DNA from 2 places in the Caulobacter sp. genome. Region 2 is predicted to be linked to the other one. Evidence: predicted binding sites of a transcription regulator. Region 2 holds the regulator's gene; the other holds the start of a gene.
The links. The regulator HrcA, encoded in region 2, represses chaperone genes, less so after heat shock. The targets are predictions, from matches to a motif close to GTTAGCANTCNNNNNNNNNGANTGCTAAC.
Positions count from the first base shown of each region.

Region 1 (15,865 bases), 310 kb from region 2:
GGTTCAACCTCCTCCCGACGCGTTCCTCTGACGGTCCGTTGGGATCTAGCCTGCTTGGCCGTCGCTGAAATCCATAGTCGGAGCTGGATGACTGATCAATGATTATGTTGCGATGCACGCGTATTTTTTGACAGGCGCCTCAAAACGAAACAGCCCGCGAAGCGGGGGCTTCGCGGGCTGTCCCGTACGCGACTGGGAAAGGGATCAGCGGCTGACCTTGACCAGGTAGGCGCCGCGCCAGTTGGCCTTGTCATAGGCGGTCAGGTCGGGGTTGCCGACCTTGTTGACGGCGGCGCGGGTCACGTCGCGCACGCAGTAAGGCACCAGGTCGATGCCGAAGCGCGTATCGCCCAGATCCGCGCGACAAACGGTCTTGGCGGCGTCCACCAGGTCGGCGTGGACCTGCGGGACGGACTTGCCGGCGACCTTGACAGTCAGTTCGGACGCGCTGGCGGCGCCGGCGGAAGCGGCCATGAGAGCGGAGATGGCCAGAACAAGAAGGCGGATCATGTTTGTAGTCCCGGAAAGGGGGTTGGGTTCAACCTCCTCCCGACGCGTTCCTCTGACGGCGCTTAGGGTCTCGCCTCGTCAACCGTCGAGATCAGAATAGATGACAACGTTGTCAATGCAAGGCTGATATTGCGCCGCAGCATAAAAATGTTAGCGGTACCTCGGATTGCCAGCGGATACGCTGTCGCCGTCGAGGGGCGGCCATCTACCGCTTGCGAACCGGCTTCTTCGTCTTGGGCGGAAGGGGAGCCGGCGGAGGCGGCGGGGTCCAGTCGAAGGCCATCAGCAGGGTGCGCTGGTTGCCGATCGCCTGATCGTCGGACAGCAGATAGATCCGCGTGGCCCCCGACGGCGCCTGGCTCAGCGCCACGCCCTCGAAATTGTCGCGCGTGGTCGAGCCGTCCAGATGCAGGCTGGCGATCTGGACCTGTCGGGCGGCCGGCGCCAGCGGGTCGGCGATGAAGCGCAGAATGGCCCGGAAGCCCCGGATGGGATCATAGCCCCGGTGCAGGGTGGCGATGGCCTTGCCCTGGAAGGCGGCCATGGCGGTCAGGCCCCAGGTGAAGTCCGGGCCCTGCTGCGGGGCGATGGCCTGGCAGGCGGTCGACAGCCGGCACAGCCAGACCTCGCCTTCCTCGCCGCCCACGATATAGGCGTCCGGCCCGGCGGCGGGATAGGCGGCGATCGCCTCCATGCCCTCGTTGAAGGGGAAGGTCGTCGCCGGCTTGGGCGCGACCCGGGGCGGGGCGGCGACCCCATTGACGGGGGCCGGATACAGCCAGATGCGGTGATCGCGCTCGAAGCTGACCAGTCGGTCGCCATTGGCCAGGATCGCCAGGCCCTCGGCGTCGGCTGCGTCCTTGTTGGGCAGGGCCGCGCCGTCCAGCCCCTTCAGGCCCTGCAGCTTGGCGTCGGTCAGGCCGACCAGGCGCCCGGCCGGGTCCAGCTGCAGGCGAGCCTCGAAGAGGTCGCCGGCGTCGCTGATCGCCACCAGCGTGCCGCCAGGGCCCATGCCCAGGTCCGACAGGCCATGCAGCAGCGAGGTCTGGTTGCTGGTGATGGCGATGCCGCCCGCATAGCTGAAGCCACCCTCAAGGGCGGTCTTGGCCGGATTTGCGGTGTCCAGCGGCACGGGCGTGGTCTGGACGGTGATCTCGGGGCCGGCCTTGACCGGGGCGATCGGCAGGACCGGCGGGGCGGGCTTGCGGCCGCAATGGCTCAGCATCCCGACCGACAGGGCCAGGACCAGACCGACCCGCAGGCCGGTCACGCTGGAACCTTGCGCGCCGCCTTGGCTGCCTGCGGCTGAACGGTCGGCAGCGGCGCCAGCAGGCCACGCGCCTTCTTCACGGCGCGGGGCTCTTCCTCGAACAGCGCGGCCAGCTGTTCCACCAGCACGCCGCCCAGTTGCTCGACGTCGACGATGGTGACCGCGCGGCGATAATAGCGCGTGACGTCGTGGCCGATGCCGATGGCGATCAGCTCGACGGGGCTCTTGCCCTCGATCTCGGAAATGACCTGGCGCAGGTGGCGCTCCAGATAGTGACCTGAATTGACGCTCAGGGTGCTGTCGTCCACCGGCGCGCCGTCGGAGATCACCATCAGAATACGGCGGGCTTCGGGCCGGCCGATCAGGCGCTGGTGGGCCCACATCAGGGCTTCGCCGTCGATGTTTTCCTTCAGCAGGCCTTCGCGCATCATCAGGCCCAGGTTCTTGCGGGCCCGGCGCCACGGAGAATCTGCGGCCTTGTAGATGATGTGGCGCAGGTCGTTGAGGCGGCCCGGCGCCGGCGGCTTGCCGGCCTTGACCCACTCGTCGCGCGACGTGCCGCCCTTCCAGGCGCGGGTGGTGAAGCCCAGCACCTCGGTCTTGACGCCGCAGCGTTCCAGGGTGCGGGCCAGGATGTCGGCGCAGACGGCGGCCACCATGATCGGCCGGCCGCGCATCGAACCGGAATTGTCGATCAGCAGGGTCACGACGGTGTCGCGAAACTCCTGGTCCTCTTCCTGCTTGAAGGAGAGGGGCGCGGTGGGGTCGATGATCACCCGGGTCAGGCGGGCGACGTCCAGCATCCCTTCTTCCAGATCGAAGGTCCAGGCGCGGTTCTGCTGGGCCAGCAGACGGCGCTGCAGCTTGTTGGCCAGGCGCGAGACCACGCTGGAGAGCGCTGACAGCTGCTGGTCCAGATAGGCCCGCAGGCGGGTCAGCTCCTCGGCGTCGCACAGCTCCTCGGCCGGCACGATCTCGTCATAGGCGCTGGTGAAGATCTTGTAGGCCGGCTCGCCCGGCTGGGCGGGGCCGCTGTCGGGACGAGCCGGCTTGGCGCCGTCGCCCATCTCGGGGCTTTCGTCGCTGTCCTCGGGCTCGCCGTCCTGCTCGGACTGGACCATCTCCTCGTCGCCGGCCTCGGTGTCGCGGTCGGAGGCTTCGGTTTCCTGGGGCGATGAGCCTTCGGGCTGTTCACCCTCGCCTTCGCCCTGATCCTCGTCGGAGGTCTGGTCCTGCTGGTCCTGTTCGCCGTCGTCCTCGTCGGAGCTTTCGGTGGCGTCGGACATCTCCTCGCCCAGGTCCAGGTCGCGCAGGATCTCGCGCGTCACCCGGGCGAAGGCGGCCTGGTCGCCGATGGCGTCGGCCAGGCGATCCAGGTCCTTGCCGGCCTTGGCCTCGATGTCGGCGCGCAGGATGTCGACCAGGGCCTTGGCCCCCTCGGGCGGGGCGTCGCCGGTCAGGCGCTCGCGCACCATCAGGCCCAGGATCTCGGCCATGGGGGCCGACTGGCGGTCCATCGCCACGTTGCGGGTCAGGCCCTGCTTTTCCAGCCGGGCCTCGAGTGCGGCCGTCAGGTTGGCGCGCACGCCGCCCATGGCGTTGGCGCCGATCGCTTCCAGCCGCGCCTGCTCGATCGACTCGAAGGCCGCCTGGCCGTCGGGGCTGCTGGGGCGGGCGCGGGCGTGGGCGATGTTGTCGTGGTGGGCCAGGCGCAGGGCCATCTGGTCGGCCAGGCCCCGGATGCGCGCGGCTTCCTTGGAATTGAGGTCGCGCGGCGGGTGCGGCAGCACCGCTCGCTTGCCCAGCAGCTGGGGACCATCGCCCGAGAACACGACCTCGAGGTCTGGCGTTTCGGCAAGCGAACGCGCGGCGTGCGCCAGGGCGCGCTTGAAGGGTTCGGTCGGGCTTTCGGGCTTGGAGGCCATGACTATCGGTTACCGGCCCCGCGCGGCGAAAACAAGGAACGCTGTGCGCTCTGGCGGGTTGAAATGTCAGAAGCGCTGCTGGCTTCCCAAACAAGGAAACGCGCCATGCTGAAGTGGGCCATCATTCTCGCCATCGTCGCCCTGATCGCCGGGGCCCTGGGCTTTACCGGCGTGGCCGGGGCGGCCGCCGGGATCGCCAAGATCCTGTTCTTCGTCTTCCTGATCGGCTTCGCCCTGATGCTGGTCCTGGGGACCACCGTGTTCAAGGCCGTATCGAAATAGCGAGCGGCGGGGAGGCGTGCTTCGCGCGCCTCCCCGCTTCGCCGGTCTAGTGGGCCGCCTGCCAGGCCTTCGACTGCTGGCCGACCAGCGCCACCAGATCCCCCATCTGCAGATTCACGTCGATCAGGTGCAGGCCCCAGTCCTTGAGCACCGCGCCGCCGACGAGGATGTCGCCGCTGATGTCATCGACTCGCGGATCGGCCGGGTCGCCGTTCACCGCCACCGAAAGATAGGTGAAGTCGCCTTCGCTGACGCATTGGGCTGACAGCAGCCCCGGCGTCGAGACGAACGGGGTCGTCACCGTCAGGCCCGTGGCCCAGGGCCTGGGCGGCAGGGACGAAGAGCCCATCGGCTTGTTGCCCAGATACGAATGCAGCGCCACGCTCTCGGTCGAGGCCTTGCCCGCCAGCAGGGCGGCGGGGTTCACGCAGCCCGAGCGCAGGCCGGCCGCATCGGTCCGGCCAAAGCGGCTGTTGGCCGGCGGCGGGCTGGAGGCGCGGAATGAGACATAGGTCACCACGCAGCCGGTCTGGCTGGCGCTGGCGCACAGCGGCATCGTTCCATAGCGGCCCTCGGCGTCGACCGGGGTGTTCATGCCCAGCACCAGGGCCGAGATCACCTGCTTCTGGACCGGCTTGCCGTCCACCTCCTGCTTGATCAGCTGCAGCAGCACGCGCGAGCCCTGGCTGTGGCCGATCAGGATCACGCCCCGGCCCTTGTTCTCGTGGGCCAGGTAATAATTCCAGGCGTCGCGGACGTCGGCCTGGCCCAGCGATCCGTCGACCACCGGCTGGCCCATCATCGCCTTGCGCAGGCCCGCCAGGGTCACCTGACGGTACATCGGCGCGAACAGACGGCACTGGCCGGCGAAGCGGGCCAGCTGCTGCTCGACCACCGAGCGCTCGGCCGCGTCGATGGTCATGTCGCTGTAGTCGCCCGGATCGGTCGAGACCGTGGGATAGACATAGAAGCAGTCCACGGCCGGCTTGGCGGCGGGCTTGAAGGGCTCGACCGTCGAGCGGCCGTCGGCGGCGACGATCGTCGTGGTCTGGTCGGCCGCGCAGGCGTCGACCCGGCCGGGCAGGCACAGCCAGTTTTCGGCCTTGGCGTAGTCGTTCGGGCCGGCGGCGGGGGCCTGGGCGTGGGCGGCCGTCGAAAGGGCGAGGCCCGCCGTCAGGCCCAGGGCGGCCAGGATCTTCACCATCGTCTTCTCCCCATTTCGCTCAAACGCTTGTTTGGCGTGAACATGGGGGAAACCCGGGCGACAGCCAAGAGGGGAGTGACTACAGCCCGGCGCCACAGCGGTCGCCGTGGCTAGGGCGACGGCAGGTCCGCCGGCAGCCAGCGGCGCGGGAACTTGTCGCCCAGGGCGCGGACCTCGCCGGTCTTCAGGCCCAGGTCCCGCATGCGATAGGCCACGATCTCGCGGATCGCCTCGACCGGCTCGATGCCCCGGAAGGGGCTGGAGGCCACGCCGCCCACCTCGAGCGCGCGGTCGACGGCGGCCCATTCGGCCTGCTCGCGCTCGGCCTTGCCCACGCCGAAATAGTGCCGGACCGGATAGGGCTCGCCCGGAACCTCGACCATCACGCCCACGACCCAGCCCTGGGGGATCAGATCGGTGTCTGGGCGCTGGCGGAACATGGTCTGGCTGTAGCCGTCGTCGGGGCGCGGCGGAAGGTCATTCCGCCAGCGGCAGCCAAACTTCGATATCGCCAAGACCGGTCGCCGGGTCGAAGCCCGGACCGTAATATTCCAGAAAGGCCGGCAGGCCCTCGACAGGCTGGCGTCCGGCGCAGGCCGCCGACACCGTCCTGTGCAGGGTCGAGACGTGGCCGTCGTGCGCAAAGGCCAGGTAGGAGCGCGCGGGCAGCGTCACCACGCTCAGGCCGCGCGGTGGGCTGTCGTCGGCGGCGCCGGGATAGGCGGTCATGTAGCGGAAGCAGCGGGGATCCTGGACCGTCAGGGCGACGCCGAAGGAGACGGGCTCGGCGCCCGAGGCCGGCCTTGGGATCAGCGGCGCGAAGGCGGCCCATTGCAGGGGCAGGGCGCGCAACATGTCGCCGTCGGATAGGTCGTAGTCGCAGATCGAACCGATCAGATGCAGGGCCGGGCTTTGTTCGATGCGGGGAGCGATGGACGTCGTGGCTGGCATGGCGCGCCTTCAGCGAGGGACAGTACGCCCAAGGACGCGCCAGCCCGCCCGGTTCCGACAGCCGGCCTGAAGGTTTGTCTAGCCGATCACCTGGAAGGCGACCTGGCTGATCAGGCCCAAGGTGAGCCAGAGGGCGCCGGCGAACAGCAACACGCCCATGCGCGGGCCGCGAGCGTGACCAATGTGATGTACGCGACGCATGGCCTACTGCCTCCCATCCACGTTTCTGCTTGTGGATGGAAAACGCGGGCGGCCGCGCTTGGATGCGCCGGCGTGACGATTTTTGACCGCCTCCGGACAAAGAAAAAGGGCGGGACCTTTCGGTCCCGCCCCTCGTCTTGTTCAGCAGGAAGCTGAGCGCGTGGACTAGAAGTCCATGTCACCCATGCCGCCCATGCCGCCGCCCGGAGGGCCACCGGCGCCGCCACCCTTCTTGGGGGCTTCGACGATCGCGGCTTCCGTGGTGATCAGCAGACCGGCCACCGAAGCGGCGTCTTGCAGAGCCGTGCGGACAACCTTGGCCGGGTCGATGACGCCGTCGGCGATCAGGTCGACATACTGCTCGGTCTGGGCGTTGAAGCCGAACGAGGCGCTGGTGCTTTCCAGAACCTTGCCGACCACGATCGAGCCTTCAACGCCGGCGTTTTCGGCGATCTGACGGATCGGAGCCTGCAGGGCGCGACGGATGATCGCGATGCCGGCGGTCTGGTCGGCGTTGTCGCCGGTCAGGCCTTCGAGGGCCTTGGAGGCCTTCAGCAGAGCCGTGCCGCCGCCCGGGACGATGCCTTCATCGGCGGCCGCGCGGGTCGCGTTGAGGGCGTCGTCGACGCGGTCCTTCTTTTCCTTCACTTCGACTTCGGTCGAGCCGCCGACGCGGATCACGGCGACGCCGCCGGCCAGCTTGGCCAGACGTTCTTGCAGCTTTTCCTTGTCGTAGTCCGACGTGGTGTCTTCGATCTGGCGCTTGATCTGGGCGATACGGGCTTCGATCGCGTCCTTCTCACCGATGCCGTCGACGATGGTGGTGTCGTCCTTGGTGATCGAGACCTTCTTGGCCTTGCCGAGCATGTCGAGCGACACGTTTTCCAGCTTGATGCCCAGGTCTTCCGACACGACTTGAGCGCCGGTCAGGATGGCCAGGTCTTCCAGCATGGCCTTGCGTCGATCGCCGAAGCCCGGAGCCTTGACGGCGGCGACGCGCAGGCCGCCACGCAGCTTGTTGACGACCAGGGTCGCCAGGGCTTCGCCCTCGACGTCTTCGGCGATGATCAGCAGGGGACGGCCCGACTGAACAACGGCTTCCAGCACCGGCAGCAGCGGCTGCAGCGACGAGAGCTTCTTTTCGAACAGCAGGATGAGCGGCTCTTCGAGCTGAACTTCCATCTTGTCGGGGTTGGTGATGAAGTAGGGCGACAGGTAGCCGCGGTCGAACTGCATGCCTTCGACGACGTCGAGTTCAGTCTCGGCGGTCTTGGCTTCTTCGACGGTGATGACGCCTTCGTTGCCGACCTTGTCCATGGCCTTGGCGATCATGTCGCCAACTTCCTTGTCGCCGTTGGCCGAGATGGTGCCGACCTGAGCGATTTCGGTGTTGGTGGTGACCTTCTTCGACGACTTCTTGATCTCGTCGACGACGATGTTGACGGCCTTGTCGATGCCGCGCTTCAGGTCCATCGGGTTCATGCCGGCGGCGACCGACTTGAGGCCTTCCTGCACGATGGCTTGCGCCAGGACGGTGGCGGTGGTGGTGCCGTCGCCGGCCTTGTCGTTGGTCTTCGAAGCGACTTCGCGGATCATCTGCGCGCCGAGGTTCTCGAAGCGGTCAGCCAGTTCGATTTCCTTGGCGACCGAGACGCCGTCCTTGGTCGAGCGCGGGGCGCCGAAGGACTTTTCGATCACAACGTTACGACCCTTGGGGCCGAGGGTCACCTTCACCGCGTTGGCGAGGATGTTGACGCCGCGCAGCATCTTGTCGCGCGCGTCCGAGGAGAAATAAACGTCTTTAGCGGCCATGTGTATGAGCCCTTCTTAAAGAGAAATTTGGGGTGGAAAGCTTGGTTCGGGCGGAGGAGGGCTTAGGCCTCGACCACGCCCAGAACGTCGCTTTCCTTCATGATCAGCAGGTCTTGACCATCGACCTTCACTTCCGTGCCCGACCACTTGCCGAACAGGATGCGATCGCCGGCCTTCACGTCGAGAGCGACGACGTCGCCCTTGTCGTTACGGGCGCCGGGGCCGACAGCGACGACTTCGCCTTCCTGCGGCTTTTCCTTGGCGGTGTCGGGGATGATGATCCCGCCCTTGGTCTTGGTTTCTTCTTCGACGCGCTTCACGAGGACGCGGTCGCCAAGGGGACGAAATTTCATGGTTGTTCTCCGTCGGGACGGTTATCGATAAAGGGGTCGTTGGCGCGGGGAACGCTGCTGTTAGCAGTCCATCCCCTTGAGTGCCAACGCGGTGCTTGAGTTAGGTCCGAGCCCCCCGGGAGTCAAGGACAGGGCCCGCGAACTTTTTGCGATCACGGTTAAGGTGGAGGCCGGAAATGTTCGATCATCTGGGTTTCGGCGTGACCGATTTCGCGCGGTCCACGGCCTTTTACGATCAGGCCCTGGCGCCGTTGGGCATCAAGCGGCTGTTCACCGTTCCGCCCGAACACAGCGGTGGCGTCGACGCCACCGGCTATGGCGTGGAGCGTCCGCAGTTCTGGATCTCCGGCGGCGGCGACACCTCCGGGCGGCTGCACGTCTGCTTTCAGGCCAGGACCCGGGCGATGGTCGACGCCTTTTACGCGGCGGCGATCGCGGCCGGCGGGCGGGACAATGGCGCGCCCGGACTTCGCCCCCATTATCATGAACACTACTACGGCGGCTTCGTGCTGGATCCGGACGGTTTCAATATCGAAGCCGTCTGCCACGCGCCGGTCTAGCCGGACCTCAAGGAGCGCTTCGCGCATGTCGAGCTACGCCCTGTCGCTGTTGCTAGCCGTGATCGCCTGCGTGATCGGCGGAACCCTCGGGGGGCGGGCCCTGGCGCGGCCCCAGGCGGCCCTGGGCCTCGCGGTCGGCGATGACGGCGCGCCGACGTTGCTGACCGAGGGCCGGGCGTTCGGGGGGCTGCTGATCTTCTCCCACGCCGGCGCGGCGCTGTATCTGGGCTATCAGCCCAGCATCGGGGCGGCCATGGCCTTCGCCCTGGCCATCGGCTGGTTCGGCGCCGGTCTGGGGCAGGTGGCCTCGCTGCTGATCGACCGGACCCATGGGCGGCTGAACCTCAGCCACCTGCTGTTCGAGGTTCTGATCGGCGTGACCCTGTGCCTGCCCTTCTTCAACCCCGGGCGGCTGGTTCTGCGCGGCGGCTACCTGGCCTGACGGGCGCCTTCGTGCTCCAGCAGCCAGCGCTTGCGCTGCAGCCCGCCGCCATAGCCGGTGAGTGATCCGTCCGCGCCGATCAGGCGATGGCACGGCACGAGGATGGCGATCGGATTGGCGCCGTTGGCCGCGCCCACGGCGCGAACGGCGCTGGGCTTGCCAATCCGGGCGGCGAGGGCGGCGTAGGTCGAGGTGGTCCCGGCGGGGATATCGCGCAGGGCGGTCCAGACCTGTTGCTGGAACGCCGTGCCGCCCGTGGCCCAAGGGATGTCGGCCAGGGCTTCGAACTGTCCGTCGAAATAGGCCGTCAGCGCCTGGCGCGTTTCGACCGGCGCCGCGCCGTCCGTCAGCGGCGGGTCGCCATGGTGCAGTCGCAGCAGCCGCGTCATGCGCGGGACGTAGTCGTGGAAGTCGATGGCTCGCACCGCGCCCGCCTCGTCGGTCACCAGCAGGATCTCGCCAAGGGGCGAGGGCAGGCGGTCGAGGCGGAGGTTGGACGGGGGCGGCATGCCGTGATTATCCGCACTCGGGAAGCCGCTGTCCGCCCGATTGTTGCGATAGATTGTTCACTGTTTGTTCAACATCATGCACAGTCTCCCTTCCCCCTTGATGGGGGAAGGGCCGGGGATGGGGGTGACGCGGCATGTCCGACAAGCCAAAGCCAAGCCACGCGCCCGGCGCGATCCGCCGGGCCCGCCGACTGCGCCGAGAGATGACAGTCAGCGAGAAGCGGCTGTGGAAAGCTTTGCGGGCGTTTGAGACTACATGTTCGCAGACAAGCGCCGATCGGCCGATACGTGGCGGACTTCGCCCATCATGGCGCCAAGCTCGCCATAGAGGTGGATAGCGGGCGCCACGATCTTCCAGAGGCGCAGTTGCACGACGCCGAGCGCGACACGTGGCTGACCGCGCAGGGCTACAGGGTCGTGCGGTTGCGAGACCGCGAGGCCTATGAGTATCCGTATGACGTCTCCGAGCGCGTGGCGGCTGAGATTCAGCGGTCACCCCCATCCCAACCCTTCCCCCATCAGGGGGGAAGGGCTTTTTAGGATCTAGCGAATGCCCGGCACGTGCAGGGCGGCTTCCTTCTCGGCCTTCTGCTTGAAGACCAGGTCGCCGTACTTGCCGTATTCCATGCGGGCGATCATCCGCTGGTGAACTTCGTCCGGGCCGTCGGCCAGGCGCAGGGTGCGGATGCCGGCATAGGCCTTGGCCAGGCCGAAGTCGGTGGTCACGCCGCCGCCGCCGTGGGCCTGGATGGCGTCGTCGATGATCTTCAGGGCCAGGCGCGGGGCCGCGACCTTGATCATCGCGATCTCCAGACGGGCCGACTTGTTGCCGGCCTTGTCCATCATGTCGGCGGCCTTCAGGCACAGCAGGCGGCACATCTCGATGTCGATGCGGGCGTCGGCGACGCGCTCTTCCCAGACCGAGTGGTCCGAGACGTACTTGCCGAACGCCTTGCGGCTCATCAGGCGCTTGCACATCTTTTCCAGCGCGACTTCCGCCGTGCCGATGGTGCGCATGCAGTGGTGGATGCGGCCGGGGCCCAGGCGGCCCTGGGCGATCTCGAAGCCGCGGCCCTCGCCCAGCAGCAGGGCGTCCTCGATCGGCACGCGCACGTCCTTGAGGATGACCTCGGCGTGGCCGTGCGGGGCGTCGTCATAGCCGAACACCGGCAGCATGCGGACGATCTCGATGCCGGGCGCGTCCAGCGGCACCAGGATCTGGCTCTGCTGCTGGTGGCGGCTGGCGTTGTCGGGGTCGGTCTTGCCCATCACGATGGCGACCTTGCAGCGCGGATCGCCCACGCCCGAGCTCCACCACTTGCGGCCGTTGACGACATAGTGGTCGCCGTCGCGCTCGATGCGGGTCTCGATATTGGTGGCGTCCGAGCTGGCCACGGCCGGTTCGGTCATCAGGAAGGCCGAACGGATGTCGCCGTTCATCAGCGGGCGCAGCCACTTTTCCTTCTGCGCCAGCGTGCCGTAGCGCATCAGCACTTCCATGTTGCCGGTGTCGGGCGCCGAGCAGTTGAAGACTTCCGACGCGAAGCCGACCTTGCCCAGCTGTTCGGCGATCAGGCTGTATTCCAGGTTGGTGAGCTGGATGCCCTCGAACTGGAACGTGTCGTCGACGTGGGTCTGGCCGCTGTGCGGCGGCATGAAGAAGTTCCACAGGCCGGCGGCCTTGGCCTTGGCCTTCAGCTCCTCGACGACCTGAACGACCTTCCAGCGCTCGGCGCCCAGGACATCCATCTCGGCCTCATAGACCGGGACCGCCGGATAGATGTGCTCGTCCATGAACGCGGTGACGCGGTCAAGAAACTGACGCTGCTTGGGGGAGATGTCGAAATCCATGGCGCTTCCCAATCCCTGTCTTCAAACGCTTGTTTGAAGTGGTTGTAACACCCTGCTGACGTTGACGGCAAGGTGGGACGGCAAGCACACTTGCGGGCGACGGCGCGGCGCCTGAAAACTAGCGGCCATGAACATCGAGATTCTCCCCCTTGAAGGCCGCCACGTCCGGCTGGAACCCGTCACCCCCGCCCTGCGCGAGGAACTGCGCGGCGCGATCGACTGCGACCCCGAAAGCTGGGAGATCATGTCGACCAACGGCTGCGGCGAAGGCTTTGAGGACTGGTGGGGCGCGCTGCAGGGCGAGACCCAGCGCGGCGAGCGCATCGGCTTCGCCATCCGCCGGCTGTTGGACGGCAAGGTGGTCGGCACGTCCAGCTATCTGAACATCCGCAAGCTGCACAAGGGCCTGGAAGTCGGCTCGACCTTCCTGCATCCGGACGCCCGCTCGGGCCCGATCAATCCGGAGTCCAAGCGCCTGCTGCTGGGCCACGCCTTCGCCGCCGGCGCGATCCGCGTGGAGTTCATGATCGACGTGCGCAACGCCCGCAGCCAGGCGGCCGTGGAGAAGCTGGGCGCCGACAAGGACGGCGTGCTGCGCAATCACAAGATCACCTGGACCGGCCACGTGCGCGACACGGCGGTGTTCTCGATCACCGACGCCGACTGGCCGGGCGTCAAGCAGCGCCTGGATTTCCGTCTGCAGGAGACGTTCGTCTAGCGGGCGCCGGCATGCGGCCTATCCCCTGAAATAATCACCCTTGGCCGAAGGGTGTTGCGCCAATACGACGCATCCAGAACGTTCTAGAGTTTGAGTGATCGCCGCCTGAACCGCCAGATCTATACCCAATCTGAGTGTAGATCCGGGTTTCCGACAATGCTCTTCGTGTAACCTTTGCCGCATGAGCGGCATTGCGTGTCTTAGAATCTGTATCGAACACGCCGCGCGCGAGACCTCCGTCGAAGGCGTGACCCCGGTCAGGATCGATCGCACCGCGGCGCTCTATATCGACACGCATTGGCCGCCGCCGCGCCGCCATGGCCATGTCGCGCCCGGCGCCTATGTTCTGATCGATCCGTATTCCACGTTTCTCGATGGCGAGGAGCTCAAGCAGCTCGCTTCGGAACTTCAGCTTCGCCTGTTCGGCACTCACGGCCGCGAGGATCTGTGCCTGCTGATCTTCGAGGGCCACGAGGCGGAAGTCCTGCGTTTCTCTAGCCTGCCAGAGGCCGACCTGCTGGCCATGAGGCAAGGAGAGCCGCCCCCGCCCGTCGGACGAACCCGCGTGGTCACGCGCGACGGCGTGCGCGAGCTAGGGCTGCGGGACTTGACGCCGCACGCCGTCGCCACTGAAGCGACAGAGCCCCACGAGGCGCCACGCCTGGGGTGGCGCGGGGTCTACAATCCCGTGTCCGAGTATTTCGAGGCCAGCCAGCCGCTCTTCATGGCTCAGGAGCCGGAATGGACGACCCATCAGGACGGTGACTACATGCGGTCGGACATGGAGATGCTGGACGCTAGCATCGCCGCCCTCAGAAGGCATCCTGGCCTGCATGTGCAGACCGATTTCCGCATGTGGAGCATGGTCCGGACAAGCCTGCGCGAGGTCTATGGCGCCAAGCTGGCGTCCCTCCCTCCGGCGGCGGTGAAACAGTTGAGCGCCCAGGTCTATGACGTGCCTCGCGAGCTGCCTTTCATGGCGATCGCGCCGCTGCGCGAATTGCTGCGACCGGTGTTCCGTCGCGTCGAGCTGCGGACCCATGATCCCATTTTCCACGTCCAGGCCGTCCCCGAGCACCTGATCGACGGCGTGGTGCTGGAGCTGACGGGCCACGACGACCACCAGCGCTTCACGAACCTCCAGCAGTTCCTGTCGGCGCGGCGTCAGTATCTCGACCGCGACTTGCGGCAAGGTGTCGCGGGCCTTCGCTCGCGTCGCGAACTTGAGCTCTGTAGGGAGTTCAGAGTGCCCTCGGTGAGCGGCCTCCTGATCAGCGCGACCTTTGAAGATCCCTTGCACGAGCAGGCTTTTCCACACGCCGAACTGCCGTTCAGGTCCACCCGCTGGTCATGAAAGCCAAGGGTTGAGTTAATGGTCGGCTACCACTGCCCCTAACCAATTGGCGATAAATCGCGGCTAAGGCTTTGGCATGACCGCGATCGCGTGCCTACGCCTGCTCATCGATGATGAAGCCTTTCCCGCCGCGCACGCGCAGGAGACGGCCGACGTCTATCTGAGGGCGCGCTGGAAGGCCCCGCGCCGCTACGGCGCCGTGGCGCCGCTGGCTTTCGTGCTCGCCGACAATCGCGCCGCGCAGCTGGACGCCGTCGAGATGCAGGCCCTGGCGGCCGAACTCGAGGCCAGCCTGTTCCCCGGCCGCAAGAGCGGTCAGGTCTGCCTGATGACCTTCGAGGGCGACGAGAGCTCGGTTCTGAAGTTCGCCAGCCTGACCCAGGCCGAGCTGCAGGGCCTGGTCGCCGGCAAGGGCTATGGCGGCGCCGCCGGCCGGGTCCAGGTGATCACCGCTGACGCCATTCGCTCGGTGCCCAGCACGCACGAGGAAGCCCGTCAGGCCGCCGAAGCCGCCGCCAAGGCCGCGCCCGCGCCCGTTCCGCCGCCCGCCGTGGCCAAGGCTCCGGCCGCCGCCGCCGCCCCGACGTCCGCCGAGCCGCGCGCGCCGGCCCCCCCGTCCGTCGCCCAGGCTAGGACGCCGCCGCCCGCTGCGCCCGCGCCTCCGCCGCCTCCGTCCCAGACGGGCTGGTGGGGCCTCTACGACCTGACGGCCAACGCCTTTGTCGGTTCGGTGATCGGTCTGCGCGCCGACCTCAACGCCCCGGCGCCCGAGGAAGACTCCAAGCTTCTGGCCCGCGATCTGGCCTGCCTCAACGACGCCCAGCCCCTCTTCAAGGCGGCGACGTTTGGCGATCTCTATCTGCCGTTCGGCTTCTGGAACCTGACGACCCCGGCCTCGCAGGAGGCTTACAAGCGCCGCCTGTCGCGCTATCCGCTGGACCTGCAGCCGCGCCTGGGCGCCAGCGTCTATGGCACGCCGCGAGAGGCCTCCATTGGCCTGGTCCAGCAGATGCGCGCCTTTCTGAAGAGCGGCTTCGCCTTTCTCGATCTCAATGTGGTCGACCCCACCTTCCCGGTGCACAACCTTCCGCTGGAACTGATCGACAGCGTCACGCTCAGCCTGACCGGCGAGGATGAGCGCGAACGCCTGGCCGCGATCGCCAAGTTCGTCGAGCGCCAGAACGTCTATCGCGGCAAGGCCGTGCTGCAGAGCGTGGCCGGCGTGCAGACCGCCCAGGAGCTGGAGGCTTGTCGCCAGGGCGGCATCGCCCGTGTGCACGGACCGGCGGTGACGGCCTTCCTTGAAGCGCCCCTGATCCAGGCCGAAGGCGCGCCCCTGGTCCAGGCGCGCGACGCGGCTTGATCCGCTTGGCGACGAGGCGGTCCAAAGGTTCCAAACCCGGCGCGCGTCTTCGTTTCAAGTGAGTCCGTTTCAGAGGGGCGCGGGCTCCACGCCGCGTCGGTTGGCCGCAGGTCGGCGACGTCTCGCCCCATAGGCTTGCTAACCTTCTGCGCGCAGGATTAGCCGAATGACGGCTTTAGCGTGCTTGAAAATTTTTGTCGGCGAGGAACTGCGGTTCTCGGATGCCGAGACAATGGCTGCCTTGGTGGCCAAGGTCGCTGGCGCCTATCTGGAGACCAAGTGGCTCTGGCCGCGCCGGCACGGCCTGGTCGCGCCCTTCTCGTTCGTTCTCACCGATCCGCGCGCGCAGACCCTGGACGCTCGCGAGTTGCAGGCTCTGGCGCGCGACCTGCAGCACAAGCTGTTTGGCGACAAGGGCGAGGGCGAGATCGCGCTCCTGACCTTTGAGGGCAACCAGAACGATGTCATGCGCTTCGCCGGCGTTCCGAACGCTCAGCTCAAGACCTTGCTGAACGGCGGGGACGATGGCGCGTTCGCGGGCCGAATCTGCAAGATCACGC
Region 1 is NZ_OZ257139.1:927,354-943,218, reverse strand. It holds gene ACQY9P_RS04405 (hypothetical protein) at 205-510, opposite strand; gene ACQY9P_RS04400 (esterase-like activity of phytase family protein) at 716-1,780, opposite strand; gene cobT (cobaltochelatase subunit CobT) at 1,777-3,705, opposite strand; gene ACQY9P_RS04390 (DUF1328 domain-containing protein) at 3,811-3,987, shown strand; gene ACQY9P_RS04385 (DUF3089 domain-containing protein) at 4,034-5,191, opposite strand; gene ACQY9P_RS04380 (hypothetical protein) at 5,302-5,631, opposite strand; gene ACQY9P_RS04375 (GyrI-like domain-containing protein) at 5,669-6,142, opposite strand; gene ACQY9P_RS04370 (hypothetical protein) at 6,221-6,343, opposite strand; gene groL (chaperonin GroEL) at 6,509-8,155, opposite strand; gene groES (co-chaperone GroES) at 8,218-8,508, opposite strand; gene ACQY9P_RS04355 (VOC family protein) at 8,685-9,068, shown strand; gene ACQY9P_RS04350 (DUF4345 family protein) at 9,094-9,510, shown strand; gene ACQY9P_RS04345 (methylated-DNA--[protein]-cysteine S-methyltransferase) at 9,498-10,019, opposite strand; gene ACQY9P_RS04340 (DUF559 domain-containing protein) at 10,154-10,357, shown strand; gene ACQY9P_RS04335 (endonuclease domain-containing protein) at 10,266-10,559, shown strand; gene ACQY9P_RS04330 (acyl-CoA dehydrogenase family protein) at 10,563-11,870, opposite strand; gene ACQY9P_RS04325 (GNAT family N-acetyltransferase) at 11,998-12,588, shown strand; gene ACQY9P_RS04320 (hypothetical protein) at 12,770-13,942, shown strand; gene ACQY9P_RS04315 (hypothetical protein) at 14,019-15,305, shown strand; gene ACQY9P_RS04310 (hypothetical protein) at 15,538-15,865, shown strand, end outside.
Region 1: the regulator HrcA is predicted to act here: its motif matches at 8,568-8,596, upstream of groES (co-chaperone GroES).

Region 2 (15,865 bases):
CAGCCACGGGCGCGGCGCGTGGGGCTGGCGGCCGTGGGCCAGGTCGTCGAGGATCGGCGGCAGCAGCTCGGCCGGCACATACATGTTGATCGGCTTGGCCGAGCCGTCGCGGCCGCGCGTCTCCAGGTTCAGATAGCCCAGGCCCACCAGGTCGCCCTTGGGGCCGATCAGGGCCGCGCCGCTCCAGTGCGGGTGGGCGGGCTCGGCCATGATGGCGTCGTCCAGCAGATATTCCCAATAGCCGGCGAAGGGCATGCGGGTGACGATCTGGCCGGCCGAGGCGTGGTCGCGGCCGCCGGCCCCGGCGGCGATCACCGCCGAGCCGGCGGTCAGGTCCTTGGACGAGCCGATCGGCATCACCGGCAGGTCCAGCGGCTGTTGGGCCTGGACCAGGCCCAGGCCGGTGCGCGGGTCAAAGCCCAGCACCCGGGCCGAGACGCGGCGGCCGTCATTAAGGGTCAGCATCACCTCGCGCGCTTCGGTGATCAGATAGGCCATGGTCAGGACCAGGCCCGTGGGGCTGATCACCACGCCGTTGCCGATGCGCTCGATGCCAAGGATGGCGGCGGTATAGGCGTCGGACGGAACCCGCGCCTCCAGGGCGACGACGGACGCCAGGGCGCGGTCCAGGTCGAACGGATAGGCCTCGGCGGAGGGCCGCAGTCGGGCTTCGACTTCATGGCCCCTAAAAGGAGGGGGGAACGGTGAGGGCATTCCAATCTCCTGCTCTGGATTGGAATCTGGGGCTCGTCGGGCGCCGCGGCAAGAGGGCGGGGCGTCGCGGGGGTGTTTTGGCGCGTGGGCGCCTAACGCTCCATCCGTCTTCCCGGCGAAGGCCGGGACCCAGATCGAACCCAGGGAGGCCGCGACTTCCAGCGAGGGCGGAAGGCGCGTGATCCCCAGACGCTCAGGCTGAATCTGGGCCCCGGCCTTCGCCGGGAGAACGGAGATTTAAGTCAGCAAAGTTACTTCCCGATCGCCGCGCGCTGCAGCGCGAACAGCTCGCCGATGCCCTTTTCGGCCAGGCCGTACAGGGCCTCGAACTCGGCGCGGGTGAAGCCGCGCTTTTCGCCGGTGGCCTGGATCTCGACGATGTCGCCGCCGTCGGTCAGGACGAAGTTGCTGTCGGCCTCGGCGTTGCTGTCTTCCTCATAGTCGAGGTCCAGCACCGGGGTATCGGCGAACACGCCGCACGAGACGGCGGCGACCTGGCCGATGATCGGGTCGGTCTTGATGACGCCTTCGTCCAGAAGATATTGCGTGGCGATGCGCAGGGCGACCCAGGCGCCGGTGATGGCGGCGGTGCGGGTGCCGCCGTCGGCCTGGATGACGTCGCAGTCCAGGCTGATCTGGCGCTCGCCCAGGGCCTTCATGTCGACCACGGCGCGCAGGCTGCGGCCGATCAGGCGCTGAATTTCCTGGGTGCGGCCGGTCTGCTTGCCGGCGGCGGCCTCGCGGCGGCCGCGGGTGTGGGTGGCGCGGGGCAGCATGCCGTACTCGGCGGTGACCCAGCCCTGGCCCTTGCCGCGCATCCAGCCGGGGATGCTTTCCTCGACGCTGGCGGTGACCAGCACCTTGGTGTGGCCAAAGCTGATCAGGCACGAGCCTTCGGCGTAGCGGTTGACGCCCGTCTCCAGCGTGATGGCGCGCAACTGGTCGGGGGCGCGGCTTGAAGGACGCATGGCTGACTCCGGATGTCTTGAAAGTATGAGGGGCTTTGAATGCGAGAAGGGGCCGCTTATCCTATCCGCGACGGGAACTTGAAAGAGGGTCCGCCGCTTTTGTCGCTTAGCGAGGTCATTGACGTCACGCCATGACGCAGTTGTTCGGTCGCACCCCCGGTCTGACGGAGTTGGACGCCCGGGCCCGCGACATCTTTCGTCGGGTGGTGGAGTCCTATCTGGAGACCGGCGAGCCGGTGGGGTCGCGCACCCTGTCGCGCGGAGGCCTGCCGCTGTCGCCGGCCTCGATCCGCAACACCATGCAGGACCTGGCGCAGTTGGGCCTGCTGGACGCCCCCCACACCAGCGCCGGGCGGATGCCCACCCACGCGGGCCTGCGGATGTTCGTCGACGGCTTTCTGGAGGTCGGCGATGTGGGCCAGGAGGAGCGCCAGGCCATCGAGGCGCGGCTGTTCTCGCGCGGCCGTTCGTTCGAGGAGGCGCTGGCGGAAGCCGGCTCGATCCTGTCGGGTCTGGCCGGCGGGGCCAGCATCGTGGTCACGCCCGTCCGCGAGGGCGGGGTCAAGCACGTCGAGTTCGTGGCCCTGGGCGGCGACCAGGCCCTGGCGGTGATGGTCTTCGAGGACGGCACGGTCGAGAACCGCCTGATGAAGCGCGCCGCGGGCATGACGCCGTCGGCCTTCCAGGAGGCGTCCAATTTTCTCAACAGCCGGCTGCGCGGCCGCACGCTGAGCGAGGCCAAGGACGAGGTCCGGGCCGAACTGGAAACCGCCCGTCGGCAACTGGACGAGACGGCGGCGCGTTTGGTCGAGGACGGGCTGGCGGCGTGGGGCGGGGGCGAGGGCGACGCCCGCGCCCTGATCGTGCGCGGCCAGGCCAACCTTCTGGACGCCGCCGGCGCCCGCGAGGATCTGGAGCGCGTCCGGATGCTGTTCGACGATCTGGAGCAGAAGGGACAGCTGATCGGCCTGCTGGATGATGTGCGCGAAGCCCAGGGGGTGCGCATTTTCATCGGGGCCGAAACGCGACTCTTTTCGCTTTCGGGTTCCTCCGTGATCGCGGCGCCCTATATGACGGGCCAACGCAAGGTTTTGGGCGCGATCGGCGTGATTGGGCCCACCAGACTCAACTATGCCCGGGTGATCCCGCTGGTGGACTATACCGCCCGCGTGCTCGGCCGGATGATGGACGGATAAGGACTAGGTGATGAGCGACGATCAAGCGACGCCGACTGAAGATATCGTGGCCCTGGAAGGTGAGGACGCCGCCCAGGAAATCGAGGCCCTGAAGCTGGAAGTCGCGGCCCTGAAGGATCAGGCGCTGCGCTATGCCGCCGATGTCGAAAATACCAAGCGCCGGGCCGAGCGCGAGATGAACGACGCCCGCGCTTATGCGATCCAGAAGTTCGCCCGCGACCTGCTGGGCGCGGCCGACAACCTGTCGCGCGCCACGGCGATGAGCCCGCGCAACTCGCAGGACCCGGCGGTGACCAACTACATCATCGGCGTCGAGATGACCGAGAAGGAGCTTCTGGCGGCCTTCGAACGCAATGGCCTCAAGAAGATCGAGCCGGCCAAGGGCGAGAAGTTCGACCCCCACCTGCACCAGGCGGTGATGGAGCAGCCCTCGACCGAGGTCGCGGCCGGCGGCGTCATCCAGTTCCTGCAAGCCGGCTATGAGCTGATGGGCCGCCTGATCCGTCCGGCCATGGTCGCCGTGGCGGCCAAGGGCTCGACGGCGCCCGGTTCGGCCGAGGCTTCGTCCGGCGGGGCCAACCCCTATGCGGGCGCCAGCGCGGACGCCGACGGCTCGGGCGGTTCGGTCGACATCAAGTCCTGACGGCGCTTCTGGTCGCGCGCCCTGTCGGCGCGTGACCAAGCCCGTTCGTGCAGGTTGAAGAACACCGTCTGGACCAGCGGTTCGACGATCCCCACCGCCAGGGCCACGCGCCAGTCGCGGGTCAGGGCGTAGGCGACGGCCACCGCCACGGTCAGGTGCATCGAGGCGTAGGTCAGGGTCTTGAGGGCGAGGCGCATGGCGTGCGCTCCTTGTTGAGAATGATTCTCAAAAGATAGGCGCGGTTTCCGTGTCCGCAAGGGGTTCGGCCCTCTTCCCCAAGCGCGCGATTTCGCTAATGTCGTCCGTCCAATCATGACGGGGCCGCGCAGGGGATTCTCCAGCGGCGGCGGCTCTGGAACCTGGACCTGAATATGAAGCTTACGATCGAACGGGCGGCGCTGCTGAAGGCGCTGGGGCATGTGCAGAGCGTCGTCGAGCGCCGCAACACCATCCCGATCCTGTCGAACATCCTGCTTTCGGCCGATCGCGACACGCTCAGCTTCTCGGCCACTGACCTGGACATGGAGATCATCGACGAGGGCCTGGCCCAGATCGACGTGCCCGGCCAGATCACCGCGCCCGCCCACACCCTGTACGAAATCGTCCGCAAGCTGCCCGACGGCTCGGACGTCTCGCTCAGCTTCAGCGGCGATGACCCCCGCCTGGTGATCCAGGCCGGCCGTTCGCGCTTCAACCTGCCGGTCCTGCCGGCCGGCGACTTCCCGGTGATGAGCAGCGACGGCCTGTCGGCCCGCATCGCGGTCGACACCAACGAGCTGATCCGGCTGATCGACAAGACCCGGTTCGCGATCTCCACCGAGGAGACCCGCTACTATCTGAACGGGCTCTATCTCCACACGGTCAACGAAGGCGGCGTGGTCAAGCTGCGCGCCGTCGCCACCGACGGTCACCGCCTGGCCCTGGCCGAGATGGACGCGCCCGAGGGCGCGGCCGGCCTGCCCGGCATCATCGTGCCCCGCAAGACCATCGCCGAGGCCCGCCGCCTGATGGAATCGGCCGGCGAGCAGGTCGACCTGCAGGTCAGCCCCCAGAAGGTGCGCTTCGAGTTCGGCCGCGCGGCCCTGACCTCCAAGGTGATCGACGGCGCCTTCCCCGACTATCTGCGCGTGATCCCGCGCGACAACGCCAAGATCCTGACGCTGGACAACGACCTGTTCGCCAAGGCCGTCGACCGCGTGGCCACCATCTCGGCCGAGAAGAGCCGCTCGGTGAAGCTGGCCATCGAGCCGGGCCGCATCACCCTGACCGTCCGCAACATGGAAGCCGGCCAGGCCGTCGAAGAGGTCGAGGTCGACTACGACGGCGAGCCCTTCGAGATCGGCTTCAACGCCCGCTATCTGCTGGACGTCTGCGGCCAGATCGGCGGTCCCATCGCCGAGTTCCGCTTCGCCGACCCGGCCAGCCCCACGCTGGTGGTCGATCCGACCGATCCGGGCGTGAAATACGTGCTGATGCCGCTGCGGGTCTGATCCGCCGGACGGATGACCCCCGAACGGATGACTCAGGGGCTGCGCGAAGACCTGTTCGCCGAGCTGTTCGACAACATGCTGGCCCTGTGGGCGGCGACGGACTTCGACGGCTGCGCCACCTGGTCTGACCGGCACCAGCAGGTCGAGGCGGTCATCGGCGGGGCCGAGCACCGCATCGACCTGATCGCCATGAACTACGCCGTCTACCGCGCGATCGCGGCCGACGCCCGGTTCGACGGGCCGGTCGACCCGCTTGTCGACCGCGACGAGGCGCGCGCCACCTTCCAGACCAACATGATGCGCGTGCTGATGGGCGCGGCCGGAGTCTGGCAGAAGGACAATATCGAGATCGCGCGGCGGTATTTCGGGTAGGCGAGCAAGGGGATAGCGATCGCGCCGTCCACGGATGGGAACGGGGATAGAGCTGCAAATCCTCCCCCTGAAGGGGGAGGCGGCCGGAGGCCGGTGGGGGAGCGCCGCACTGATTTGGCAGGACTTCCCCCTCCGTCGGCTTCGCCGACACCTCCCCCGCTAGGGGGAGGACCTGTACGAGCATCCAGACAATCGACGCAGCCGCGCTCAAACCTCCCGTATTCTGTAGCCACCTCGTCGCGAGGAAAGGGCGCAAGGCCAGCGACCGATGCGGCGGCGGGGGGTGATCGAGCGGGAAGCTCAATCGATGGCGGGAGGAGCGTCTTGCGTTCCGGGCCGTCAACCTCGTTGTTCTCTGGCGGCGGTCGGCCGTGGAAAACTAAAACGACGTGGCTTCGAGGGTCGAGCGAGCAACAGGCGGGCTGAAAGGTCTCGCGGTCCAGGGGGGAGTCGCTCTCCCGCCTGCCCGTCGGGGGCGTCGAGGGTGAGGCGATAACACCGCCGGGCCGGAAGCGCTTTCGCCAGAACGGTCACGCGGAGCGAACGGCTTCGTCGAAACGGTATTTTTTCAAACCCATCCGGACGTGGTCCGGACGCTCCGCGACCCTTTCCATCCCTTCAGCGAGAGATCGCGTGAGGCTGAGAGCCTGTGTCTTCTCCCTTCCCCCTTGGATGGGGGAAGGGCGTCTGGCTTGAGGGAAGGGAGCCAACGTGACGCCACCGCCAACCTGCCGTAAGAACCCACCCATGGCGTCGGCCGCGATCAACACCCTGACCCTGACCGACTTTAGGTCCTACGCGCACGCCCGCCTCGAGACGGGCGGGGCCAGCGTCTATCTGTTCGGAGCCAACGGCGCCGGCAAGACCAACCTGCTGGAGGCCATCAGCCTGCTGTCGCCCGGCAAGGGCCTGCGCGGCTCCAGCCTGGCCGAGGTGGGCCGGCGGCTGCCCGGCGAGGCGACGGGGCGGCCGTGGGCCGTGTCGGCCCTGGTCGAGGCGGGAGAGGACGAGCCGGTGCAGCTGGGCGCGGGCGTCGAGGTGGGCGGCGCGACCCGCCGGCTGGTGCGCATCGATGGCGAGACCGTGCCGCCCGGCCGGCTGACCGACCACATTCGTCCGATCTGGCTGACGCCGGCCCAGGACCGACTGTTCCTGGAAGCCGCCTCCGAACGCCGCAAGTTCTTCGACCGCCTGGTGTTCGCCGCCGAACCCGCCCACGCCAGCCACGCCAACGCCTATGACAAGGCCCAGCGCGAGCGGATGCGCCTGCTGACCGACGCCTTCGAGAGCGGCGCGCCGGCCGATCCCGTGTGGCTGACCGCCCTGGAAGCGCGCCTCGCCGAGGCCGGCGCCCTGATGGCGGAGGCCCGCGCCCGCACTCTGGTCGCCCTGCAGGCCGAGATCGACGGGCGCGGCGACCGGCCCTTTCCCCAGGCCCGGCTTTCCCTGACCGGCGAATGGGAAAAGCTGGCGCTGGATGGCGTGGAGTTCGCCGAGATCGAGCTTCGCCTGGCCACCGCCCTGGCCGCCGCCCGGCCCCGCGACGGGGCCGCCGGCCGGGCCCTGACCGGCCCGCATCGGGGCGATCTGGACATCCTGCATGTCGAGAAGGACCGTCCGGCGGCGGAATGCTCGACCGGAGAGCAGAAAGCGCTGATTCTGAACCTGGTTTTGGCCCAGGCGGCGCGACTTTCGCGTGCGGAATCCGCGCCGAATCCTATAGTATTGCTCGACGAAGTCGCCGCGCATCTCGACCTCACCCGGCGAGCCGCTCTGGCTGACGAAATCACGGCGCTCAAGCTCCAGGCCTTCCTGACCGGCACGGACGAGTCGCTGTTCGACCACCTCAAAGGTCGGGCTCTTGGTGTTCGCGTGTGCGACGCCGGCCTGACCGCTTTGGAAGACGTATGACCGAAGAGACCAAAGGCCCCGCTGAAGACAATTCGGGCGACCGTCTGACCACCGCCGACGGCTCGCAGATGGCGGCTCCCGAAGTGATGGGCGGCGAATACGACGCCGACTCGATCAAGGTGCTGAAGGGCTTGGACGCGGTGCGCAAGCGCCCCGGCATGTATATCGGCGACACCGACGACGGCTCTGGCCTGCACCACATGGTCTATGAGGTGGTCGACAACGCCATCGACGAGGCTCTGGCCGGTCACGCCACCAAGGTGGAAGTCATCCTCAACGCCGACGGCTCGGTGACGGTCACCGACGACGGTCGCGGCATCCCGGTCGACATCCACGAAGGCGAAGGCGTTTCGGCGGCCGAGGTCATCATGACCCAGCTGCACGCCGGCGGTAAGTTCGACCAGAACAGCTACAAGGTCTCCGGCGGTCTGCACGGCGTGGGCGTCTCGGTGGTCAACGCGCTCAGCGACTGGCTGGAGCTGAAGATCCACCGCAACGGCTTCAGCTATCAGATGCGCTTCGAGCGCGGCGACGCCGTGACCTCGCTGGCCCAGACCGGCGATTCCCCGTTGCGGTCGGACGGCCCCAAGGCCGGAACCACCCTGACCGGCACCGAAGTGACCTTCTTCCCGTCGAAGGACACCTTCGCGTTCATCGATTTCGACCGCAAGACGCTGGAGCACCGCCTGCGCGAGCTGGCGTTCCTGAACTCGGGCGTGACGATCTATTTCCGCGACCTGCGCGACGCCGAGCCGTGGGAAGAAAAGCTGCACTACGAGGGCGGCATCGAGGCCTTCGTGCGCCACCTCGACAAGGCCAAGACGCCGCTGCTGAAGATGCCGATCGTCATTCGCGGCCGCAAGGACAAGGTCGAGGTCGACCTGGCCCTGTGGTGGAACGACAGCTACCACGAGCACATGCTGTGCTTCACCAACAACATCCCGCAGCGGGATGGCGGCACGCACCTTTCGGCCTTCCGCGGCGCCCTGACCCGGATCATCACCAACTACGCCGAGAGCTCGGGCATCACGAAGAAGGAAAAGGTCAGCGTCGGCGGCGAGGACGCCCGCGAAGGCCTGACCTGCGTGCTGTCGGTCAAGGTGCCCGATCCCAAGTTCAGCTCGCAGACCAAGGACAAGCTGGTCTCGTCCGAAGTGCGCCCGGCCGTCGAGGGCCTGGTGCAGGAGGGTCTGGCCACCTGGTTCGAGGAGCATCCGACCGAAGCCAAGGCCATCGTCTCCAAGATCGCCGAGGCCGCCGCCGCCCGTGAAGCCGCCCGCAAGGCCCGCGAACTGACCCGCCGCAAGAGCGCGCTCGACATCACCAGCCTGCCCGGCAAGCTGGCCGACTGCGCCGAGCGCGATCCGGCCAAGTCCGAAATCTTCATCGTCGAGGGTGACTCGGCCGGCGGTTCCGCCAAGCAGGCCCGCAACCGCGACAACCAGGCGGTGCTGCCCCTGCGCGGCAAGATCCTCAACGTGGAACGCGCCCGCTTCGACAAGATGCTGTCGTCGGACCAGATCGGCACCCTGATCACGGCCTTGGGCGCGGGCATTGGCAGCGACGACTTCAACGCCGACAAGGTGCGCTACCACAAGATCGTGCTGATGACCGACGCCGACGTCGACGGCGCCCACATCCGCACCCTGCTGCTGACCTTCTTCTATCGCCAGATGCGCGAGCTGATCGAGCGCGGCTATATCTACATCGCCCAGCCGCCGCTCTACAAAGCCGCCAAGGGCAAGTCCTCGCGCTATCTGAAGGACGACAGCGAGATGGACGCCTTCCTGATCGACGAGGGCGTCGACGGGGCCGAACTGGACCTGCCCTCGGGCGAACGCCGCACGGGCAAGGACCTGCTGGCCCTGGTGCAGCTGTGCCGTCAGGCCAAGGGCAATATCGACCGCCTCGCCGCCCGGGCGCCGGCCTTCGCCGTGGAGCAGACGGCCCTGGCCGGCCTGCTCAGCGAGACCCCCGACATCACCGCCGCCGCCGCGCGTCTCGACCTCTATGCCGAGGAGGGCGATGGCCTGTGGACCGGCGAACGCGGCGACACGGCCTTTGTGTTCAAGCGCGTGCGTCGCGGTGTTACCGAGAGCGTGGTGCTGGACGATGGCCTGCTGAACGCCGCCGACGCCCGCCGCCTGGCCGAGCGCGCCGGGGCCCTGGCCGAGATCTTCAGCGGCCGCGCGGTGTTCCGTCGCAAGGACAAGTCGACGACTGTCCGTGGTCCGATGGACCTGGTGGGCGCGGTGATGGACGCCGGCCGCAAGGGCCTGTCCATCCAGCGCTACAAGGGCCTGGGCGAGATGAACCCCGACCAGCTGTGGGAAACCACCCTCGACGCCGAGGCCCGCACCCTGCTGCAGGTGAAGGTCAACCACGCCGACGACGCCGACGACATGTTCAGCCGCCTGATGGGCGATCTGGTCGAGCCGCGCCGCGAATTCATCCAGGAGAACGCGCTGGACGCCGAGGTCGACGTCTAGCGACTGAGGTTCAGGAGCCAGCCCGCCGCACGACCGATCCGGGTCGCGCGCCGGTGGCGTGGCCGTCCTGGAACACGATCACGCCGTTGACCCAGACCTTGGCCACGCCCGTGGCCAGGGCGTTGGGATGGGCGACGTCGGAGCGGTCGGCGACGGTGTCGGGATCCAGCAGCACCAGATCGGCGAAGTTCCCCGCCACGATCGTCCCGCGCCCCGCGATACCCAGCTGGGCCGCCGTCTGGGCGGTCATCTTGTGGACGGCCTGCTCCAGGGTCAGGATCTTTTTCTCGCGGACATAGACCCGCAGGATCTTGGCGAAGGCCCCGAAGCCGCGCGGATGCAGGCCGTGGGTCATGCCGTCCGAGCAGATCACGGCATGGTCCCAGCCGATGAAGGCGTCGATGTCGGAGCCGGTCATGGCCGTGCCGATCACGGCGTCGACGTGATCGACCTCCGGATGGGCCAGGTGAAAGGCCTCCGCCTGCCGGGTCAGGGCCAGATAGGTCTCGGCGGGATCGGCTTGCCGCTCGGCGGCGATGTCGGCGATGGTCTTGCCCACCAGCGACGGATCGGGCGCGAATACCGCCAGCCGCATGCCGGCCGGGGTGGTCAGCTTGGTCAGGGCGAAGCGGGCGGCGGCCAGATCGTTGAAGTCCCGCTCCGGCAACAGCACCGCCAGATTGCTCTGCCAGTACTCGTACGGATAGACGTCGGCGGTGATGTCCACGCCCTGGGCGCGGGCGGCGTCCAGCTTCGCCAGGATCTGCGGCGCCTGCCCCCAGCGGTCGACTATGGCGATCTTCAGGTGCGAGATCTGGACCGGCAGTTTGGCCTCGCGGCCGATGGCGATGATCTCGTCGATCGCCGCGTCCAGCTTCACATCCTCGCTGCGCAGATGGCTGATATAGCGGCCATGTCCGGCGGCGGCCGTCTTGGCCAGGGCCATGACCTCGCCCGGGGTCGAGAAGATGCCGGGGTCGTATTCCAGCCCGGTCGACAGACCCAGCGAACCCGCCTCGAGATCGGCCTTCAGCTCAGTCTGCATCGCCGCGATCTCGGCCGGCGTCGCGGCGCGCCGGTAGTCGGCGCCCATGGCCCGCTCGCGCAGGGAGCCGTGGCCGGTATAGGAGGCGACATTGATGGCCAGCGGCGCCTTTTCCAGGCCGGCGAAGTAGGCTTTCAGCGGAAACGACGACTCGCCGTCCTGGCCCGCGACGATGGTGGTGACGCCCTGAGCGGTGACCGGAGTCATGGCGGGCGTCTGCTCCGCCTGCCGGTCGTGATGGCTGTGGGCGTCGATGAAGCCCGGCGCGAGGACCAGGCCCTTGGCGTCCACCACCGTGTCGCCGGGCTTGCGCGCCAGCTTGCCGACCGCGACGATGCGGTCGCCGTCCAGGCGGACGCTGACCGCTCGCGACGGCGCGCCCGTACCGTCCACCACGCGGGCGCCGACGATCAGGGTCGAGGCCAGGGCGGTGGAGGTCATCAGCAGCGACAGGCCCAGGGCGATGGCTGCGCGGGAGAGGTTGCGGGTCATGTCTCGGCCTTCCGGAGTCCGGTGTTCAGAATAGCGCGCGCCGGCGAGGGTTTTCGCCGTTTCCCGCCCTCCCGGCGACAGGATCGCCAGGGCCTTGTGGCGATCGCGACCTTACCCCGCGCGTGGTTTGCGCTAAGCAGGAAGGCGACATCAGCAAGGATTTCGGGATGACGTCGAACGACCCGCGCAAGGACATCGACCGCATCGACATCAAGATCCTGGCCCTGCTGCACAGGCAGGGGCGGGTGACCAAGGCCGCGATGGGCGAGGCCGTGGGCCTGTCGGCGTCGCGCTGCTGGGAGCGGATGAAGAAGCTGGAAAAGGCCAAGATCATTCGCGGCTATCACGCCGAGGTGGATCTGGGCCGGCTGGCCAAGCTTTCGACCTTCGTGGTGCAGATCAAGCTCACCGACTTCTCCTACGCCAAGGCCAAGGCCTTCGAGACCGGCATCGCGGCGGACCCCAACATCATCGCGTGCCAGGCCGTGCTGGGCGAGGTGGACTATCTGATCACCGTCGCCGCCTTCGGCATCGAGCATTATCAGACGATCATGGAGCGGCTGCTCGACACCCTGAACGCGCCCTTCGATTATGTGACTTTCCCGGTGACCAAAAAGCTGAAGGGCGAGGCGGGGCTGGATCTGGCCAAGCTGCTGGCCACCGCCGGAGACCTCGACGACTAACCCCACAGGGCGGCCGAGGGAGGATGCAGGATCGCGTCGCGATAGCCGAACCCGTGCTCGATATCGCTCACCAGCTGGATCGGGCAGTCCAGGTCGACCACCTCGCAGCCCTGGGCCACCAGCAACCCCGGGGCGATGCCCAGCGAAGTGCCTTCCATGCAGCCGATCATCAGTCGCAGGCCCCGGGCGCGGGCGGCCTGCGTCAGGGCCAAGGCCTCGGTCAGGCCACCGCACTTGTCGAGCTTGATGTTGCAGAAGGCGTAGCGCCCGACGATGCGGTCCAGGTCGGCGCGGTCGTCGAACGACTCGTCGGCGCAGAGCGGCACCTCACCCCGATAGTCCAGCAGGGCGTCATCCTGTCCGACCGGCAGGGGCTGCTCCACCAGTTCGACGCCCAGGGCTGAAAGGCTGGGGGCGTAGGCGTTCAGCTGCTCCAGCGTCCAGCCCTGGTTGGCGTCGGCGATCAGGCGGGCGCGGGGGGCGGCGGCGCGGATCGCCTCCAGCCGCTCCAGGTCCAGGGTATCGCCCAGCTTCACCTTCAAGCAGGGGAAGTCGGGGGCCCAGCGCGCGGCCTTGGCGGCCATGGCGGCGGGCGCATCCATGCCCAGGGTGACGAAGGTTTCGATCGGACGCAGCGGGGCCAGACCCGCGCGCACGGCGACCGGAACGCCGGTCAGCTTGGCCTTCAGGTCCCACAGCGCGCAGTCAACGGCGTTGCGCGCGCCGCCGCGCGGCAGGCAGGTCGCGAGGACGGCGCGGTCCAGAAGCATCCCCGCCTCAAGCTCAAGGGCCAGGGCCCGCACCTGAACCAGCATGGCTTCGGGCGTGTCGCCCAGATAGTCGACGCCCGCCGCCTCGCCTCGTCCGATCGCGCCGCGCGCCTCGATCTCCACGTGAAGCACATTGGCCTCGGTATAGACGTGGCGCGCGATGACGAACGGCTCGGTCAAGGCGTGAGCTTCGATCCGGGCGGTCAGCCGCATCAGGCGGCGTCCGAGCGCGCTTGCGGCGCCAGCAGGCGGTCGGCGATGGCCGCAACGCCGGTCCGCACGGGATCGCAGCACGGCAGGCCCAGGGCGGCCTGGGTGTCGCGCAGATAGTCGGCCGCCGCCTGGGGCGTCAGGCGCGAGGTGTTGATGCAGATCCCGGCCATCCGGACGGCCGGATTGGTCAGGGACGCCAGTCGCAGGTTCAGGGCGATGGCCTCGGCCAGGGACGGCGTGGGGAAGGTCTCCAGCCCGTCGATGGCGGTGCGGGTGGCGTCGTGGCACAGCACCAGAGCGTCCGGCTGGCTGCCGTGCAGCAGGCCCAGGGTCACGCCGGCATAGGCCGGATGGAACAGTGAGCCCTGACCCTCGATCACGTCCCAGTGGTCCGGCGCGGCAGCGGGGCTCAGTTGCTCAGCCGCGCCCGCGACGAAGTCGGAGATGATCGCGTCGATGGGCGCGCCGGACCCGGCGATGAAGATGCCGGTCTGGCCGGTGGCCCGGAAGTCGGCTTCGGCGCCGCGCGCCTTGAGCTCTTTCGTGATCGCCAGGGCCGCGTACATCTTGCCCACGGCGCAGTCGGTGCCGACCGTGAGCAGACGCAGGCCGGCGCGCTTTTCGCCGGTTCCCACCGCCAGGAACTCTGGCGACGGCTCCCGCGCCTCGATCAGCTTTCGGCCCAGACGCTCGGCGGTCTCCCGCACCTTGGGAAGGCTGGCCATGCGTGTGTGCAGGCCCGAGACCAGGTCCAGTCCCGCTTCCAGCGCCTCGATCATGACAGCTTCCCAATGGGGCGGGATATAGCCGCCGGCATTGGCCACGCCCAGCAGCAGCGAGCGGGCCCCGGCCGCGTGGGCGGCCTTGGGCGTCATGTCGGCCAGACCCAGATCGGCCGCGCAGCCGGGCAGGCGAAGCTGACCGACGCAGGCGTCGGGACGCCAGTGGGCCACGCCTGAAGCGGTCTTGGCGCTGACCCGGTCCACGTCTCCGAGGAACATCAGGCAGGGATAGGGCAGTTCCACGACAGCACCTCGTTATAGACGTCGTCAGTTGGGTTCGAGACCGATGACCCGCGCGCCGGCGGGGACAATCAGTCGCCTGTAGCCGGGTGAAGGGGGCGGATGGCGGGGCGGCGGGGCAGGACAACCGAAGCCAGGGCGTGCCGAACGCCGGCCAAGGCGTGGATCCGGTCCACGGTCCGCTCAAGATCCTCGGCCCGCCCGGCCTCGACCACGGCGACCAGGTCATAGTCGCCGGTGATCTGGTGCAGAGCGGTCAATTCGGTCATCTCGGCCAAGCGCGCGCCAACCTCGGCGGCGTCGCGCGGCGCGACCTGGATCATCACATGGGCCCGCAGGGCTGCGTCTCCGCGGTCAGCGGCGACGCCCAGGAAGGCCGGACTTGCGATCTCGACGGCGATCAAGGCTGAACTCCCTCACTCATCGCGGAGAGTTTAGTTTGGCGGAGGCCTCGAAAAACGCCGTGTTTGGCCGGTGTTGCGAGAGAAACGCTCGCCAGCGCCCCTCAGCGCAGGATCTTGGTCGCCAGCAGGATCGAGGAGGTGGTGCGCTCAACGCCTTCCAGAGCGCCGATGCGGTCGATCAGGGCGTTCAGTTCGGCGACGGTCTCGGCCTCGATCAGCGCGATCAGATCGTACTCGCCGCTGATGGCGTGCAGGGCCGACAGCTCGGCGATGGCGGCCAATTCCTCTTCGGTCACCTTGGCGAGCTTCAGCTGGACCTTGATCATGACCTGGGCGCGGATCTGGCGGCGGTCATAGTCGCTGCCCAGGCGGACGGTGTACCCTTGGATGACGCCATCCTGCTCCAGGCGGCTGAGGCGGGCATAGACATTGGCCCGCGAGAGCCCAAGGTCGGCGGCCAGTTTGGTCACCGGCTGACGCGAGTCCTCGCGCAGCATCGCCAGCAATCGCCGGTCGACCTCGGCAAGGTTCTGGTCGTCCGACTTCATCGGCTCCTCCCTGAGTCTGTCCGGACCATCGGGCTCACTTCGGCGAAGGTTCGTTGGTGTAGATCGCCGTGCGCGGCGTCGGCAGGGCTGACGATATGGCTCCACGATACATGCCCAGGTCGTTCATGCCGAAGGCCGCCCGCCCCTGGCCGTCCATGGCGATCAGGCCGCCATCGCCGCCGATTTTTGTGATCGAAGCCATGGTCTGGTCGGCCGCCGTCTGAACGTCCTCGCCTTTCCAGGCGATGCGGTCGCAGACCCGGCGGGCGGCGGTCTCGCGGATGAAGTACTCGCCCGATCCCGTGGCTGAAACCGCGCAGACGCCATCCCGGGCATAGGTGCCGGCGCCGATGATCGGCGTGTCGCCGACCCGCGCCCAGCGCTTGCCGGTCATGCCGCCCGTCGAGGTGGCGGCCGCGATGTGCCCGGACTGATCCAGCGCCACCGCGCCGACGGTGCCGAACAGGTGGGTGGGATCCAGAACCGCGTGATGGTCCTTGCGCCAGGTCTCCAGCTGCTTCCAGCGCTCCTCGGTGCGGAAATAGCTGGGGTCGACCTGCTCCAGGCCCTGCTCCCTGGAGAACTGGTCGGCGCCTTCCCGCGTCAGCATGACATGCGGGGACTTCTCCATCACGGCTCGGGCCAAACTGATCGGGTTGCGGGTGCGGGTCACGCCCGCGACGGCCCCGGCCTTCAGGGTAGCCCCGTCCATGATCGAAGCGTCCAGCTCGTTCTTGCCCTCGGCGGTGAAGACCGCGCCCTTGCCGGCGTTGAACAGCGGATTGTCCTCCAGGGTCCGCACCACCGTCTCGACCGCGTCCAGGCTGGAGCCTCCGGACTTCAGCACCTTGGCCCCCGCCTCTAGAGCGGCGTCGAGACCGGCGCGATAGGCCTTTTCCTTTTCG
Region 2 is NZ_OZ257139.1:1,236,697-1,252,561, reverse strand. It holds gene ACQY9P_RS05815 (S1C family serine protease) at 1-714, opposite strand, end outside; gene rph (ribonuclease PH) at 966-1,682, opposite strand; gene hrcA (heat-inducible transcriptional repressor HrcA) at 1,814-2,878, shown strand; gene grpE (nucleotide exchange factor GrpE) at 2,889-3,521, shown strand; gene ACQY9P_RS05795 (DUF2061 domain-containing protein) at 3,461-3,718, opposite strand; gene dnaN (DNA polymerase III subunit beta) at 3,893-5,011, shown strand; gene ACQY9P_RS05785 (hypothetical protein) at 5,024-5,383, shown strand; gene recF (DNA replication/repair protein RecF) at 6,131-7,294, shown strand; gene gyrB (DNA topoisomerase (ATP-hydrolyzing) subunit B) at 7,291-9,783, shown strand; gene ACQY9P_RS05770 (N-acyl-D-amino-acid deacylase family protein) at 9,794-11,320, opposite strand; gene ACQY9P_RS05765 (Lrp/AsnC family transcriptional regulator) at 11,488-12,003, shown strand; gene ACQY9P_RS05760 (dipeptide epimerase) at 12,000-12,986, opposite strand; gene ACQY9P_RS05755 (DUF1611 domain-containing protein) at 12,986-14,011, opposite strand; gene ACQY9P_RS05750 (Lrp/AsnC family transcriptional regulator) at 14,080-14,412, opposite strand; gene ACQY9P_RS05745 (Lrp/AsnC family transcriptional regulator) at 14,514-14,960, opposite strand; gene ACQY9P_RS05740 (isoaspartyl peptidase/L-asparaginase family protein) at 14,995-15,865, opposite strand, start outside.